DNA from 3 places in the Sphingomonas sp. SL1004 genome. Region 1 is predicted to be linked to each of the others. Evidence: predicted binding sites of a transcription regulator. Region 1 holds the regulator's gene; each other region holds the start of a gene.
What was found. The regulator LexA, encoded in region 1, represses DNA repair genes until DNA is damaged. The targets are predictions, from matches to a motif close to GTTCCNCNCTTGTTCT.
Positions count from the first base shown of each region.

Region 2: a site for LexA is predicted at 3,100-3,115, ahead of radA (DNA repair protein RadA). Genes of this name have one in related genera too.
Region 3: a site for LexA is predicted at 1,622-1,637, ahead of AC3D24_RS15910 (ImuA family protein). Genes of this name have one in related genera too.

Region 1 is NZ_JBYMUX010000001.1:1,289,439-1,294,880, forward strand. It holds gene AC3D24_RS05640 (TonB family protein) at 1-17, opposite strand, end outside; gene AC3D24_RS05645 (molybdopterin molybdotransferase MoeA) at 547-1,728, shown strand; gene lexA (transcriptional repressor LexA) at 1,797-2,471, shown strand; gene AC3D24_RS05655 (ComEC/Rec2 family competence protein) at 2,967-5,177, opposite strand; gene gltX (glutamate--tRNA ligase) at 5,238-5,442, shown strand, end outside.
Region 2 is NZ_JBYMUX010000001.1:4,017,880-4,023,321, forward strand. It holds gene AC3D24_RS18555 (replication-associated recombination protein A) at 1-582, opposite strand, end outside; gene AC3D24_RS18560 (PadR family transcriptional regulator) at 816-1,406, shown strand; gene AC3D24_RS18565 (DUF2218 domain-containing protein) at 1,403-1,693, shown strand; gene AC3D24_RS18570 (glycosyltransferase family 4 protein) at 1,875-3,026, opposite strand; gene radA (DNA repair protein RadA) at 3,130-4,500, shown strand; gene AC3D24_RS18580 (hypothetical protein) at 4,864-5,196, shown strand; gene AC3D24_RS18585 (YkgJ family cysteine cluster protein) at 5,254-5,442, shown strand, end outside.
Region 3 is NZ_JBYMUX010000001.1:3,448,635-3,454,076, reverse strand. It holds gene AC3D24_RS15915 (Y-family DNA polymerase) at 1-927, opposite strand, end outside; gene AC3D24_RS15910 (ImuA family protein) at 842-1,603, opposite strand; gene AC3D24_RS15905 (hypothetical protein) at 2,061-2,561, opposite strand; gene AC3D24_RS15900 (hypothetical protein) at 2,693-3,466, shown strand; gene AC3D24_RS15895 (hypothetical protein) at 3,753-3,935, opposite strand; gene AC3D24_RS15890 (hypothetical protein) at 4,311-4,667, shown strand; gene AC3D24_RS15885 (Crp/Fnr family transcriptional regulator) at 4,959-5,442, opposite strand, start outside.

The DNA.
Region 1 (5,442 bases):
GGCTGAACTGCTGTCATCCTGCTGATCTGGTGTCTCATTCCGTGCAGGGAAAGCCCTTTCCAGATGAACCCAGACTGGCGAGGTAGGATCGGCTCCGCCTACTTGACGCCCCGAGTCTCCCCCTCGCCCTCCCGACAGGCACCTCGCCGGCGCAGGCCGGGGCCCAATTGCGATGGCAGACATCATGATGGACCGCCCGTCACCAAGCCTCAATATGTTTCCCTGCGAAGGCCGGGACCCAGTCTGAGCTCCCGCCTTCGCGGGAGAGCAAGGAAGCAGTAGCTGACATCGGATATCGATCCGCTTTCGACAGCGCGTTCGCCAAGACCGCCACCCAAGCCTCCGCACCAAGCAGCGCGTACCGCCGTCGCCCGGGTCCACCGCGGCGACAACACCTGTCCTACAAGCCAAACCCATGGCAAAGCACGGAACATGCCCGCCAACCAGGCGCTTCTCCCGTACGGAGTGCGAACCGGCAAACCGCTCCCAGCGTCTATACTTCCTATACTTCACTCAGCCAAACCGCCCAGCCGCAGAGTTCCCAGCATGACCCTAGTCCCCGTCGCCGAAGCCCAGTCCCGCCTCTTCGCCATGGCTCCCCGCGTGGGCCACGAGACGGTCCCCTTGCGCGACGCCGCCGGCCGCTGGGCGGCTGAAGACATCCTCGCCCGCCGTACGCAACCCGCTGCAGATCTTTCCGCCATGGACGGCTACGCGATCCGCTTCGCCGACATGTCCGGCCCTTGGAAAGTCATCGGCGAAAGCGCGGCGGGACGCCCGTTCACCGGCAAGGTCGGTCCAGGCGAAGCAACCCGCATCTTCACCGGCGCGGCAATGCCCGAAGGCGCCGACAGCGTCATGGTCCAGGAGGAAGCCGAGCGTGACGGCGAAACGCTGATCCTGGCCGGCGAAGGCCCTCCGACGCTAGGCCGTAATACCCGTCGCAAGGGCCTGGACTTCTCCACCGGCACCCGCCTGATCGCCGCTGGCGACCGGCTCAGCCCCGCGCGCATCGCCGTCGCCGCAACCGGCGGCCACGGCAGCCTGACCGTCAACCGCCGCGTCCGCGTCGCCGTCGCCGCGACGGGAGACGAACTCGTCCCCCCCGGCTCGACCACCGACGGCGTTGCGCTCCCCGAATCGAACGGCATCATGCTCGCCGCGATGCTCGCCGACATGCCCGTCGACATCATCGACCTCGGGATCCTCCCCGACCGTCTCGACATCCTGCGCGATGCCTTCGCCAGCGTCGAAGCCGACCTCCTGGTCACCACTGGAGGAGCCTCGGTCGGTGACCACGACCTCGTCCGCCCGGCGATCGAGGCCGCCGGCGGCACGATCGACTTCTGGCGGATCGCGCTGCGTCCGGGCAAGCCGATGATGGCCGGCCGGATCGGCGAGATGATGGTCCTGGGCCTTCCCGGCAACCCGGTCTCGGCATTCGTCACGGCGACGTTGTTCGTCAAACCGGTCGTCGCGCATATGGCCGGAGCCCGCGATCCACTCCCGCAGACGAGTCACGCGCTGCTCGGCGAAGACCTGCCCGCGAACAACGCCCGCACCGATTATCTCCGTGCCGAACTTCGCGACGGCAAGGCCTATGCATCGACGATCCAGGACAGCTCGATGCTCCTGACATTGGCGCGTTCGACCTGCCTCATCGTTCGCGCGGGCAACGCGCCGATCGCAAGAGAAGGCGAATCGGCGGAAATCCTCGTCATTGCGTGAAGCGAGCGCTTGACGGCGTTAATTATGTTCCATAGAAGTTCCCAGTCTGTTCCGGACGGAGAACCGCCATGCTCACGCGCAAGCAGCACGAACTCGTATGCTTCATCAACGACCGGCTCAACGATACCGGTGTCTCGCCGTCGTTCGAGGAGATGAAGGACGCGCTCGACCTGAAATCCAAGTCGGGGGTTCACCGTCTGATCAGCGCGCTTGAGGAACGTAACTTCATCCGTCGTCTGCCGAACCGTGCACGCGCGCTCGAAGTGCTGCGTATGCCGGAGCGCCCGGAAAAGAAAACGCCTTCGAAGCCGTCGAACGTGAAGACTGTGGCCGCTGTCGCCGCACCGCAGCCTGCGAACGACGTGATCGAAATCCCGCTGCACGGCCGCATCGCCGCCGGCGTCCCGATCGAAGCCTTCGAAGGCAGCACCATGCTTGCCGTTCCCGCAGCACTGCTCGGCTCTGGCGAACATTACGCGCTCGAGGTCTCGGGTGACTCGATGGTCGAAGCCGGCATCCTGGACGGCGATTATGCCCTCATCCGCCGCACCGAAACCGCCCGCGATGGCGAGATCGTCGTCGCGCTGATCGAAGACAGCGAAGCCACCCTGAAATACTTCCGCCGCGAAGGCGCGATGGTCCGCCTCGATCCGGCCAACCGGGCCTATGATCCGCAGCGCTATGCCCCCGCCCAGGTCCGCGTACAGGGCAAGCTCTCCGGCATCCTGCGCCGCTACGACTGAACTGCCGGGATCGGCCTGCTTCATCGCGATGCAGGCCGAAGTCGGCTTTTTGGCTGCTCAGGAAAAAGCGACCACCAGGCCGGCAAGCCAAGTCGCTCTTTCCCTCCGGCAAGAGCGACCGGGCCTATTCGGCAAACTAAGCGACGTGGCCGAGCGGTCGAAAAGCGGCCAGTTTTCGACACGCCCAAGCAAACACCATCAAGCGTCCGGAAGACTCTCTCACGCTCCGAGGCATAAGCGCGACCTCGACTCGAACCGTCAATCTTTGCACTTCTGCGCCTCTGCGCGAACATATCGCCGCCAACTTCCCACGCAGCCGAAGAATTGGTTCGCGCGGAGGCGCGGAGGCGCGAAGATGTAGTGCTTAGATTGGCGTCTATTTGCCTTCGCAGACCACCGAAACCGACGTGGGCTGATCGTTCATGGAGGTGTGAAGGTCTCCTGAGTCGCATCACCTTCGCGCCTTTGCGCCTTCGCGCCTTCGCGTGGACAATTCTACTTTTGACGGACTCGGCTGGCGCGAAACGCCGGCGCCGCATCATGAAACCGGACATGCCGCGGTCTAAACGAATGTGCCGTACGTTCGAGCATGGGCGGATCGCGCCAGGGATGGCGATCGCCCGCGTTCAGGATCGTCACGACCGTCCCGGTCCCCAAGGTCAGCGCGACTCCACCCGTCCGCTGCAGAACGCGTCGATCGAGCTTCAGCCACCGCGGCACGCAGCGCTTCGGCAGACCGCGTTCGCTGACGACGACGTCGGCCGCGCGACAGGCTGCAACGAACTCGGCAATCGGGACCATATAGGCGCTGCGGGTCGCAAGAATCCGCCACATCCGTCCGCGCGCGGCAATATCGGTGACGCAAAGATCACGACTGCACCGCGCATCGGGCTGGTCGGCCAGCAGCAGTGGCTCGCCGTCGCCCCCACCGTTCTCGGCAAGCATATCCCGCGTATAGTCGCCCGCCCGGTCCCGCAGCATCGAGAGGCCAGCAGCGGTCCGGACCGCGACATGCCGGCCGTCGCCCGTCACCAGAATATCGGGCGGCGGCGTGGCCAGCGCCCACACTGCCCCGATCATCAGCGGCAGCAGTCCCAGACGCCGCCACCGGGTCCGCCACAACGCGATCCAAATCCCCCCGATTGCCATCAGCGCGAACGCCGCAGTCGGCATGGCCGGCAGGGACCGCACCGATCCGGGCGCGCCCGCCACCACGTGGGCAAGCCAGAGCAGCGCGTCGAGCGATCGCTGGACCAGCCACCAGATTGGTGCACCGAGGCTTCCGACGTCCAGCAGCAACGCCAGAGTCTCCAGCGGCATGACAACGAACGTCGTCAACGGGATCGCGACGATGTTCGCGAATGCGCCGTACAGCCCCGCCTTGTGGAAATGGTAGACCGCGATCGGCATGAGCGCGAACTCGACGAGCAGTCCGGTGAGCAGCAGCGACGCCACGCCCCGTGCGAGGCGGCGTGCTCGTCCCTCCTCGTGCGGTCCGAAGAACGCGCGGATCACGGGATGTTCGTGCAGGGCCATGATCGCAGTGATCGCCGCGAACGATAGCTGGAAGCTCGGTCCGGCAGCCGATTCGGGCAACACCAGCATGACGCACGCCGCTCCCGCCGCGACGAGCCGCAAGGTCATCGCCTCGCGCCCCATCGCCAGCGCGGCCAACACGAGCAGCGCGGCGACGCACGACCGGATCGTGGGAACCTGGCTTCCCGTCAGCAGCGTATAGCCGATCGCCGCCGCCGCACCCGCCAATGCTGCGATCAGCGGCAGGCGCGCGTGCAAGGCCAGCCATGGACTGAGCGCCAGCAGGCGCAACACGATCAGCATCGTCGCCGCCACCGCCGCGGTGATGTGCAATCCGCTCACCGACAGCAAATGCGCGAGCCCCGCCCGGCGCATCGCCTCTGAATCCTCCTCGCTGATCGCGCCGACGTCGCCGGTGGCGAGCGCTGCCGCGATACCGCCCGCGCTGCCGTCCAGTCGCGAGACGATGTGGTGCGACAGCGCGACTCGGATGCCCGCACCTGATGCGCTCGGCGTCGTCACCACCACCGGTGCGAAGCCACGCCCGGTCGCGCCGATCCCGCCGAACCACGCGACCCGCGCGAAGTCGTAGGCGCCTGGCACCGCGGGCAAAGGCGGCGGCATCAGGCGGGCGCGAAGGTGCACGACTGCCCCGGTCCCGAGCAGCTTCGGCGCGTCGGCCTCCGCGAGGTTGACGCGGACCCGGTACGGCAAGGCAACCGGCTGCCCGTCGGTCTCCACACCTTTGCCGATCGGCAGAACCGTCAACCGCACCAGTTTCCGCGCCACCAGCGGCTCGATCGCCTCGACCTTCGCCGAGAAGCTCGCGATCGTCGGACCGCCCAGCACCGGCCGCGCCACAGATTCTGACCTTGCCCAGATCAGCCCGAGGCCGAGCGCGCCCGTCAGCAACCCGATCGCGAGCGCGCGCGCCGCACGCCCGCCCTGCCCCACGGCCAGACCCGCAAGCCCGCTCGCCACCAGCAGCAATATCGCCATGCACCACGCCGCCGCGTCCGGCAACGCGAACCATAGCGCTATACCGCCCCCAAGCGTCACCGGCAGCCACAGCACCAGCTGGTCGCGTTCCGCCTCCAGCCAGCGCTCGACCGTCAGGCCCCCGCGCGCCACGGCAAGCCCAACGACAGCCCCCCATCGCGGCACGCCCATTTGTCGCCGCCAAGGACGCATGCTAGGGGCGGCGACGGCTGTCATGGCCATCGTTTCTCCATGGTTTCATCAGTCTGGGAGCACCCGCGGTTGGGCGCAATATCTGATACGGGCACCGCCGCTTCGGCCGCACCCGTGGTTACCCGTTTCGCTCCGTCGCCGACGGGGTTCCTGCATCTTGGCGGCGCGCGCACCGCGCTGTTCAACTGGCTGTTCGCCAAGGCGAACGGGGGCAAGTTTCTGCTGCGGATCGAGGATACCGACC
Region 2 (5,442 bases), 2.7 Mb from region 1:
GAGGGGCAGGGGGCGCTCCATCTCCACCTCGGCGCGGTCGAGCAATTGTTCGAGCGCGCCGCGACCGAGACGTTCAAGGATCAATACCTGCGCGCGGCTGAGCAAGGCTGCGTTGAGTTCGAACGAGGGGTTTTCGGTGGTCGCGCCGACCAGCGTTACCGTGCCGTCCTCGACGTACGGGAGGAAGCCGTCCTGCTGCGCGCGATTGAAGCGGTGGATCTCGTCCACGAACAACAAGGTGCGCTTGCCGATCTTCGCGTGCTCGCGCGCCTCGGCGAACGATTTCTTCAGGTCCGCCACGCCTGAGAACACCGCCGAGATCGCGACGAACCGCAAGTCGACCGCGTCGGCGAGCAATCGCGCGATGGTCGTCTTGCCGGTGCCGGGCGGGCCCCACAGGATGATCGAGGACAGCCGTCCTGCCGACACCATCCGGCCGATCGCGCCTTCGGGGCCGGTGATGTGATCCTGCCCGACGACTTCGCTTAGCGTGCGCGGGCGCAGGCGGTCGGCGAGCGGCGCGTTTTCAGGATGCGTTTCGGTGGGGGCGGCGGGTTCGAAGCCCGCGAAGAGATCGGCCATTCCGGCAAGATAGGGGCGGGGTGGCGGTTTGCCCATCCGTCAGCCGCCTTCATTCCGTCATGCCGGGCCCGTTCCGGCATCCACCGTTCCACGTACTCATCGATGGCGAGTTTGCGGAACGGTGGACTCCGGAACAGGTCCGGTTGACGGATTTTTTGGAAGCACCCCTTGAACCGGAAACAGTCTGCGATATATCGCAACTCATGAATGAAGATATATCGGAGAACACTCAAATGCGTTTTGGTATGGGATATGGAGCCTGGACAGGTGGCCCTCGCGGCGACGGCCACAGGCACGGCGGTCGCGATCACGGACCTGAGCATTCAGCCTGGAAGCAGGGCGGCGGCCCGCGTGGGCGAGGTCGACGGCTGTTCGACGGCGGCGAGTTGAAGCTCGTCATGCTGAAGCTGATCGCGGACGCGCCGCGACACGGCTACGACCTGATCCGCGAGATCGAGGGGCTGACCGGGGGGGGCTATGCGCCGAGTCCGGGCGTCGTCTACCCAACGCTCAGCATGCTCGACGAGATGGGGCTGATCGAGGAGCAGCAGTCGGAAGGCGCGAAGAAGCGCTTTGCGGCAAGCGACGAGGGCCGCGCGCATCTCGCCGAGAATGCGGCTGTAGTGGACGGCTTGTTCGCCCGGCTGGCGGCGGTCGGGGCGGAGTCCGAGCGGACCGATGGCGCGCCGATCCGGCGGGCGATGGGCAATCTTCGGCAGGTGCTCCAGCACCGGCTGATGCGCGAGGACGTCAACGAGGACACGCTGCACGAAGTCGCGGCGTTGCTCGACGAGGCTGCGCAGAAGATCGAGCGCTTGAAGTGAGCGTCTCGGTAGCACGCGTGCCGACGCATTCGGCCAGCAAGTATCTCCAGCAACTCGCCAAGCACTGGAGCCACAAGATGGAGGTGACGTTCTCGGAGGAAGAGGGCCGCATCGCCTTCCCGAGTGGCGCGGTTCTGGAGATGCGCGCGGACAGCGAAACGCTCGACGTCGCGCTGACGGTGCCGGAGGGTGAGGGCGTCGAGCGGATGCGCGGCGTGGTCTCCAGCCACCTCGACCGCTTCGCCTTCCGCGAGGCGCCGCTGACGTTCGACTGGGCGACGGTCTGACAGCGTCCCCAAACCGTCATCCCAACCCTCAAACTGTCATCCCACCCCCAAGCCTTCATCGCAGCGAAAGCTGGGATCTCCCCATTCGGGTCACAGCGCCTGCCAATGGGAATACCCCAGCTTTCGCTGGGGTGACGGTTTAGGGCGGGGGAATAGGATCGCGTGAGGCGCGGCAGGCAACTTAGCTGCCCCGCCGTGCCATCACCTCAAGATACGCGTCCAAGACCGCCTGGTTGATCGTATCCCAACGATAACCGGCGGCCTTGTCGTGTCCGGCCCAGCCCATCGTCTCGCGCAGGCCCGGCTCGGAGACGATCCGCCCGATCGCGTCCGCATAGCCGCCGATGTCCGTCGGCGGCACCAGGAACCCCGTTATGCCATCGTCCACCAGCCCGACCGCGCCCGACGCCCGCGCGGCAACCACCGGCACACCCGCCGCCATGGCCTCCAGCGTCACGTTGCCGAACGTCTCGGTCACGCTAGGATTGAAGAACACATCCATCGACGCGACTGCACGCCCCAGATCGTCGCCCGACTGGAACCCCGCGAACACCGCACCGGGCACGTGGCTTGCGAACCAGTCGCGCGCCGGACCTTCGCCGATCACCAGTACCTTGTGCGGCACGCCGCGCTGCTCAAGCGTCCGGATCACGTCGGCAAAGACGTCGAGCCCCTTCTCCTTCACCAGCCGCCCGAGAAACCCGACCGCGATTTCACCGTCGGCAATCCCGCGCTCGCGCCGCCACGCCAGATCGCGACGCGTCGGCGTAAAGCGATCGTGGTTCACCCCGCGTGACCAGATCGCGGTCGGCGTCGTCACGCCCCAGTCGCGAACGATCTCGGCCATGCCGCGCCCGGGCACCAGCACCTCGTCGACCCGGTTGTAGAAGCGTGTCAGGATCTTCACCATGATCGGCTCGAAGAACGCCATCTTGTAATAGCGGAAATACGTCTCGAACCGCGTGTGCAGCGACGCGACCGTGGCGATGCCGCGTCGCCGGCCATAGCTGATCGCGCGGTGGCCGAGAAAATCGGGCGCCGACACGTGGACGATGTTCGGCGCGAACGCGTCCAGGTCGCGGCGGATCGCGGCCGGCAGCCCGCGCGCCATCTTGTATTCGCCACGTCCTGCGGGCAGCGGCAACGACGGCACCGCGACCAGATCGCCGGTCGGCGGGAAGGCGGGCTTGGCGTTGGTCGGCGAATAGACACGCACCGTCACGCCCTGCGCCAACAAATGGCCGACGAGCAGGTTCAACGCCTGGTTCGCGCCGTCGCGAACGTAATTATAGTTGCCGCTGAACAGGGCGATGCGCAGGTCGGTGGCGTGCATCATCGCGCGGATAACGCCGTGTGCCGCCAAGCGCCACTGAATCTGTAACATACGCTAGCCGCCCGCCATTGATGTTCCCGTATCGTTCTCGTACATCGGCTGCATGGCGAAACCCCAGAAGCGTTACGTATGTCAGGCCTGCGGATCGGTGTCGCACCGCTGGGCGGGGCAATGCAGCGATTGCAGCGAATGGAACACGCTGGTCGAGGAGGCGAACACCGCCGCCACGCCGTTCCATTCGAAGCATAATCTCCAGACCGGCGGCCGCGCGATCCAGCTCGTCGGGCTCGATGCGGAGATCAAGCTGCCCGACCGGATGGCGACCGGTATCGCCGAACTCGACCGCGCGCTGGGGGGCGGGTTCGTCGAGGGCTCGGCGACGCTGATCGGTGGCGATCCCGGCATCGGCAAGTCGACATTGTTGTTGCAGGCGGCGGCGAAGATGGCGCTGGCGGGGCAGTCGGTCGCGTACGTCTCGGGCGAGGAAGCCGCGGACCAAGTCCGTTTACGCGCACGGCGGCTCGGCCTCGGCAACGCGCCTGTGCAGTTGGCGGCGGCAACCTCGACGCGCGACATCCTGACGACGTTGCAGACACGGCCGCCGGCGATGCTGGTGATCGACTCGATCCAGACGATGCACTCCGACCTGATCGAAGGCGCGCCCGGCACGGTCAGCCAGGTGCGCGCGTCTGCGCAGGAGCTGATCCGTTTCGCCAAGGAGCGCGGCACGGCCGTGGTGCTGGTCGGGCACGTGACGAAGGACGGCTCGATCGCCGGCCCGCGCGTGCTGGAGCACATGGTCGATACGGTGCTGTCGTTCGAAGGCGAGCGCAGCCACCAATACCGCATCCTCCGTGCGATCAAGAACCGCTTCGGCGGCACCGACGAGATCGGCGTGTTCTCGATGCAGACCGAAGGGTTGGCGGAAGTCGGTAATCCCTCGTCGCTGTTCCTGACGCACCGCGACGACGCGATGACCGGCGCGACGGTGTTCCCGGCACTGGAGGGAACGCGGCCGGTGCTGGTCGAAATACAGGCGCTGACCGTGCGCTTGGCATCTGGTGCGACGCCGAGGCGGGCGGTGGTCGGCTGGGATTCGGGCCGGCTGGCGATGATCCTCGCGGTGCTGGAGGCACGGTGCGGGCTGAGCTTCTCCAACGCCGAAGTGTATCTGAACATCGCCGGCGGCTACCGCGTGCAGGACCCCGCAGCAGATCTTGCGGTGGCGGCGGCACTGATTTCCGCAATGTCGGAGCGGCCGGTGCCGGTCGATGCGGTCGCGTTCGGCGAGGTCGCGCTGTCGGGTGAGATCCGTCCCGTCGCGCATGGTCCGTTGCGGTTGAAGGAGGCGAGCAAGCTTGGCTTCGAACGCGCGCTCGTTCCCGCGTCGATGACGGGGGAGAAGAGCGGGATGAAGCTGTCGGGGTTCAAGACGCTGGCTTCGTTCGTGGATCACATGATGGGGCGGGGGTAGGCCATCCAAACCGTGTTTCCCCGCGAAGGCGGGGATCCAGACTGCTCCCGCCTTCGCGGAGAACAGGGCCAATAGTAGTGACGGTGCGGAACCACGCGTACCTTTACGATGCGGATAGCTGCCGTTCGTTATTGACGTCCCGGTTAGGTACCACCCCGGCGGAGGCCGGGGCCCAATTGGGAAGCGCTGCTGGCGATCGCTGTGCTTCGCCACCACGACCTCTCCAATTGGGTCCCGGCCTCCGCCGGGGTGGGGCCTTGACGTATTTCGTCGGTTACCGGTCAATCGAACCGCGCGTAACAGCGTCGTGGCAGGTAGGTTTGGCCGAGCGCTGAGCGCATGGCCTCTTACGCCAGCTATGCTATGGGCGCCGGCATGGCGAACACGCGAAGCAATACCGGTACCGTCGAGGTAGATGGCACCCGATACGATTGGAACCTCGAGCGCGAGCCACAGCATACGGATGCCGAGGGCTGGAAGGGCATGACGATCTCTCTGTTGCAGGACGATGCCCAACGCGAAGCCCTGCTCGAGTTCCCCGCGCCCAAGCGTCTGTTGAAAGGCCTGCCACGTGGGCGGCTCCAGATCGACGACGCGACGATCTCGCGCGGCGTGCGGGCAGCCTTGCAGGCGGGATGGGAGCCGATGTCGCGCGGCAAGCCGATGGTCTTCACGGTGGACGCCGAAGGGAACTGAGCCGTGGCTCGGCGTGAAACCGCCCCACCCATCCCGGTAGCCGACTCAAGGGCGCAGATGCAGCCCCAGGCCGATCTGGAAACCACGCTGCTGGGGCCGGTCCTGCTCGATCGGAACTGCGGCGACTGCACCGCGTGCTGCACCGAGTTGACCGTGAGCACGCCCGAGTTCGCCAAACCGGCGGGAACGCCGTGTATCCACCTGTCGGGACAGGGGTGCGGTATCCACGCGGTTCGCCCGCGCATT
Region 3 (5,442 bases), 2.2 Mb from region 1:
TGCCAGCCCGAGCCGGCGTGCCAAAGGCCCGCGCGCGACCGGTAGAAGATCGGCGACGCGTTCGAAGCCGAACTTGCGGGCGGCAACGAGCGCGGTGCCTGCTAGGCGTAAGGCAGCGACCGGTAGGCCGCTGAGCGCGTCGACCGTCCGCCCTGTGGGCACGATCGCGATGTCGGCAGGCCCGAACCGGGCAATAGCGTGTGCCGCACCCGGTGTGTCTGCAACCGCCACGCGTGCCGTGAACCCGGCACGCTGGCAAAACGCGCGCAGACGCCGGCAGAACCGTTCTTCCCCGCCATGGAGATGCGCACAGCCGGTCAGGTCGAGCCACAGCCCGTCGGGCGGTGTGGCGGCTGCGATCGGCGACCAGCGGCGCGCCGCGCGTAGCACGAGCTGATCCAGCATCGCGGCATCCGCCTCGGTCTCGGAAGGTCGGATGTCGAGATCGGACACCAGCGCACGCGCATGGGTCGCGGCCATCCCGATCGTGATCCCTAACGCGGCTGCGCCTTCGCAGGCGGCCACCACCTCTTCGCGCCGGCCGACCTTGCCCACCAGCGCGAGCGGCGCCCTGTGGAACGCGGCAACGGTCGCCGCGACCCTGTCGTGACTGTCGGCTTGCGCAAACCCATGAAACGGATGGTTCGCCGCCTCCGATCGTCGGCCAAGTTCACGCATGGGTGGTTTCGCATGCGCGGGCAGCGCTGCGATCTCACCTTCCACATCCTGCCTGGTTGGCATGTCGGCACGAGCCCACCGCGCACCCGGCCGCCACCCGCCGCCCCGCGGTACCGAACACGCACCGGGATCGTCGTCGACGGGAAGCGGAAGGGCTGGCCGCTCAGGCGGCCGCGTAGCGTGCCGGTCCAGCCGTCTCAGCCGCTCGATGGCCAAGTGCGGCAGGAACAGCGAGACAACCCGTCTCATCGCAGCCCTCCAAAATCATCGAAAATGCTTCGCCGCCACGCTGCCGTGCGACCTCGACCTGCCACCGCGATCGGTCGACGCCGGCGACGCCCAGGCGCTCGGACGACGCACTGGCGATCCGCCAGCGCGTCCAGGCCGCAGACGGCTCGGCGAGCGGATCCTGGTCGCGATTACGTCTGCGTCGCAGGATAAGAACGGGAATGTCGGCGTCGGCCGCCACCAGTTGCAGGCGCCGGGTCGCCACCATCGACATCCGGCTAACCTCGGCGATCACCGCCGACGGCGTTCCATCGCGCACCGCGTCCTCGACGACGGCCAGTAACGCCGCATCGTCTCGGGGTTGCGCATGGATCAGGTCGGCAGACGACAACCCCGCCTGCTCGAGGCCCGGTGCATAGAGATCGGTGCGGCAGCTCACCCACAGCACCGGTCCGCCTGTATGCGCCGCTTCTCGCGCGGCGATGCCGGCCAGGAACAGCGTTGCTGCGGCATCGTCGACCATCGAACAGCTTTGTGCGGCGACCTCGTGCAGTGCTCCAGCGCGAAGGCCCCTGCTTGCGAGGCGATCGTCGAGCGCAGGGATACCGAACGGCATGATGCGGTGATCCACCACCGGCGTTGCGATTGTCCGCAGGTGGGCGATGGTTGTCGGCAGGGACTCGAGGGCGGTGATCATGATGTCTAGACTCTACCTGTTCCCTTTATGTTCCGTTACCAAGAACGTTTGGTCAAGCGTCAGACTCGAGACTTATGTGGATAAGGTTCCGGCTACGAACGCCGCAAAGCGCGTTTGACTATGCGTCGCGGGGCCAGGCTACCGGGTGCCTGCGTATCGAACGACTGTCGTTCGATATGCTGATCGGCATTCCCGACCCAGTCCGCCTCCGGCGCTGTCGAGCCTAGTAAATAGTGTCCCTGTCATCGAGCTAACCAGGGAACGAGTTTGGCTCCAACCTTCCGCCAAGTGCATGAAATGCAATCTAGAATAGACAGATTTGCATTCGCCATTGCCCAACCCGCGGGATACCAAGGTGACGCCTTTCAGGCATCCTCTCCTAAAACTTCCAGGGTCGCTTTTGGCGGCCCCTTTTTTTGTCTGAAGGCGGTCGGCACAGCGTAGCCGGCGCGCCGAGCTATCGGAGGTTCGCGTATAGCGAACGGCTGTCGTCGAGCATGCTGATGGGTGTCGGCGTGATCCAGTCCGCCCCCCGCATCGGATATGGGCCGTAGAACAGATCGCCGAGCGCACGCCGGTAATGCGCGTTCATCCAACGTCGCCGGCGATGCTCAGGACCATCGTAAATCATGTGGCAGCGCTGGCAGAGCGCTGCCAGCTGGTGAAGCGCGCTATCACTGGGGTCATGATTGAGATGCGCGCAGGCCAGCACCACCGGTGTCCATTTGCCTATGTGGAGAATGTTCTCGGTCGGTCGGCGAACACGTCGACCGTCGCCGTTACGCCAATACGACCGGCCTTTGTCCCACCAGCGTCCGTCGCCGAGGTGGAAGATCCGTTGCCCGTGGGGGCGCCCGCAATGTTCGCAGCGTCCGCCTGCCCGCACGAAGCGGACCCGATGCGATAGCTGGGGCCAATCGATCGGGTACAGGAAGACATGTTCGGGGCGGATCGGCATCGGTGCCGTCCACCAACATCATCGCTACGCGTATGTCTAGCGACGTTCTGGACCTTTGATGTTCTTGCTATGTCCTACAGGCAAGCATTCGTGCATCCGACCGTCAGCTGAGTCGAAATGGATCGAATACGATGGGCTATTCAGGAACACACTGGCCGGAAGGGCTGAACGACGAAGAGGCGCTACAGCGTCTGCAAACGCTGTGCCTCGGCGCTTGCGATGGTATCCAGGATCTGGCGGACGACACGCGCTACAAGGCGTTGCGCCGGGCGTTGCTTGGCCGGACCGACCTGCGACCGTTGGCGCCAGCCTTCGTCGCGGCGCAGCCGAGCCTTGAGGCATTCGTACGTCATGCGCGAGAGACCAAGGATCGCACCCTGCGGCGTGAAATGGTCCGTGAACAGTTCAAGGCGCTCTGGGACGAGGTTCGCGGACCGGATGCCGTCAGTTCGGCAACGTGGACCGGGCGCCCTTCCCTACGCGAGCATGCCGCTGTCATTCAGGCACTAGCGCCTGTTGCCCTGGAAGCCGTGCAGCGGTTGATCGATGATGAAGAGCTCGCCTGTGACAATGGTGGACCGGTCGATGCCGATCGGTCGGTGGCGCTGCAGCAGCTGAAGGCGCTGCATCGTGCGCTGGGCGATCTGATCGCGGCAGTCGATCAAGGTCGATCGCTCGAGCCGATGTTCGAACGCCTCCGGCTTGTCCGTCAGGAGGCTAAGGTCGCGATCGGTAAGGCAACGGCCGCGCTGCCGGTGACGACATCGGCACTGATCGCGTTCGGCAGCGTCGTCGGTATCGTCGAATTCTTCGTCGGCAATGTGGTTGTTGCGGTCGCTGCCGGGGGAATCGCAGGCAATACGCTCAAGGACGCGATGCTCAAGAAGGAGGCCGCAGCTAATTAAGGATCTCGTCCTCCAACACGTTCATCTGCGTTACAAGTTTTACATAAATGGCGCATGGCCGTCATCAAAATCTAAGATCTGATCGTCTGGCAAAAGATGAACAAGCCACCGATGTCAAAGCAAATAATACGCCAGCCGCGTTGACAATAGCGGTTCGATTAAAGTGTAGCTGTGACGTAGAACGCTCCGTCTACGAGCATATGCTTAAAAGGGGGGGGGGGGGGGGGGGGGGCGGACATTCAGAACACGTTTGGATCGAAAACGCTTCAAACGCCCCTCTCCCATTTCAATATAGCCCGCCCTCTTCTCTCTCCTCGGCGCCTTCCTTCTGGGCCTCTTCGAGATCGCCTGAGTTTTGTGCGTCGGGCGATGGCTTATCCTCAAGGCTATCTTCCGGACCGTTATTGCTATCCGGCAGTTCGTTGACGTCGGTTTCGAAACCCGGTTCTTCGTCCTGTGAGGCGGCCATAATTACTCTCCTTCAGCGCATGTAACGATCCGAGCGGGCACGCGGTTGCTGATGCCTGCTGTGTGGTGACGATGCTTTGATAAAAGACATACCCGTGGATCGCGCACCCGCCCCCCACGCCCCGACGTCAGGCGCTCATTTAGCCTATTGCTGGCGGGAGCTTGCATAACATAGGTAAGCGCCAGGCAACGACGTCAACCGCTATTTCCGGTCGCGGGTACAATGTCCGGTATCACACAGAGCAATGATGGAATGTTGCGGATGAAGGCACGATAGCTAACAGATTGCTGGAACGACGGTCAGCATTCAACACCACGCTGTCTCAATCGCTCACGATGTTAACGTCTATAGACCCGCTATGATTGAGGACCCGGTATGAAAGGCGACAATACTCGCGCCCTTGAGGCAGAGCGCCTGCTATCCGAACGAGACCGTAGATACGACCTGTTTCCAAGTGAGATATTCGACGAGTTTGCGTGGAATATGCTCCTCCACTTGTTCGTCGCGCTAGCAAAAAACGAAACAATGTCGGAAGTGCGATTGTGCGAACTGTCCCACGCAGGCCCAGCTGCCGGTCGACGTTGGATTGCTCATCTCGTCAAAGATAAACAAATCGAGGCTAGGTCAGACGGTGATGACGTGGTGCTGACAGGCGAAGCGGTCGACCGGCTGCGACGCTATCTGTCCAAGCCCTCTATAGCCGAAATTGATGTCGGCGATGAAGCAGCCTAAAAATCCGTCGACGAATGCGAGTTTAATAGGCCTGTGTGCGGTCGCCATTGTCCGGAGTCGATTATGCCCTCCAATGCATCTGATACGTCGGACGAGACACTTTGCCTTGCAATCGCGCATGCCCTGCAACTCGCCGATGCACGAGGCGATAGCTTGGTAGCTGCGCTGCTCGCACATACCTTCGAAATTGCGAACTGTCCCAAGACTGACGACTAGCCGAAAATGGGCGGCGGTTTTCGCCCTAACTAGTAGCAGTCGTATTATTCAGACCACTATAATCAAGTCGTGACATTATTTGGGATCCCTATCAGGGTTCACGATATTTCGGGTGTTCGTATCAGCATAGGATCGGCCTAGGGGTCCGATCAGGTGACGGTATTCAGCCTCTGGAACCCCATAGCTATCACCAGCCAACTCTTCCAGCGTCTCGCGGTCACGAATTATTACGCGACCTCGCTTCGAGTAAATCATGCCGGCACCTTCGAGTATATGGAGGCTAACGGTCACTCCACTTCGTTCCGCTGCAATCATCATCCCAATAAAGTCATGCGTGAGCGCGATTTCATCGCCGTCGACGCGGTCATGGCACATGAGCAACCAACGAGCCAGACGGGACTCGATGCGGTGATAGGCATTTGTAGCGGTACTCTGCGCCGCTTGAACGAGCATAGACTGTACGTAGCGCAAAAGGGTTGTTCGAAGCGTTTCGCTCCGACGAACCGCCGCTAGATAAAGCTCGGCGTCGATCCGTAAGGCGGTACCGCCACCTACCTGA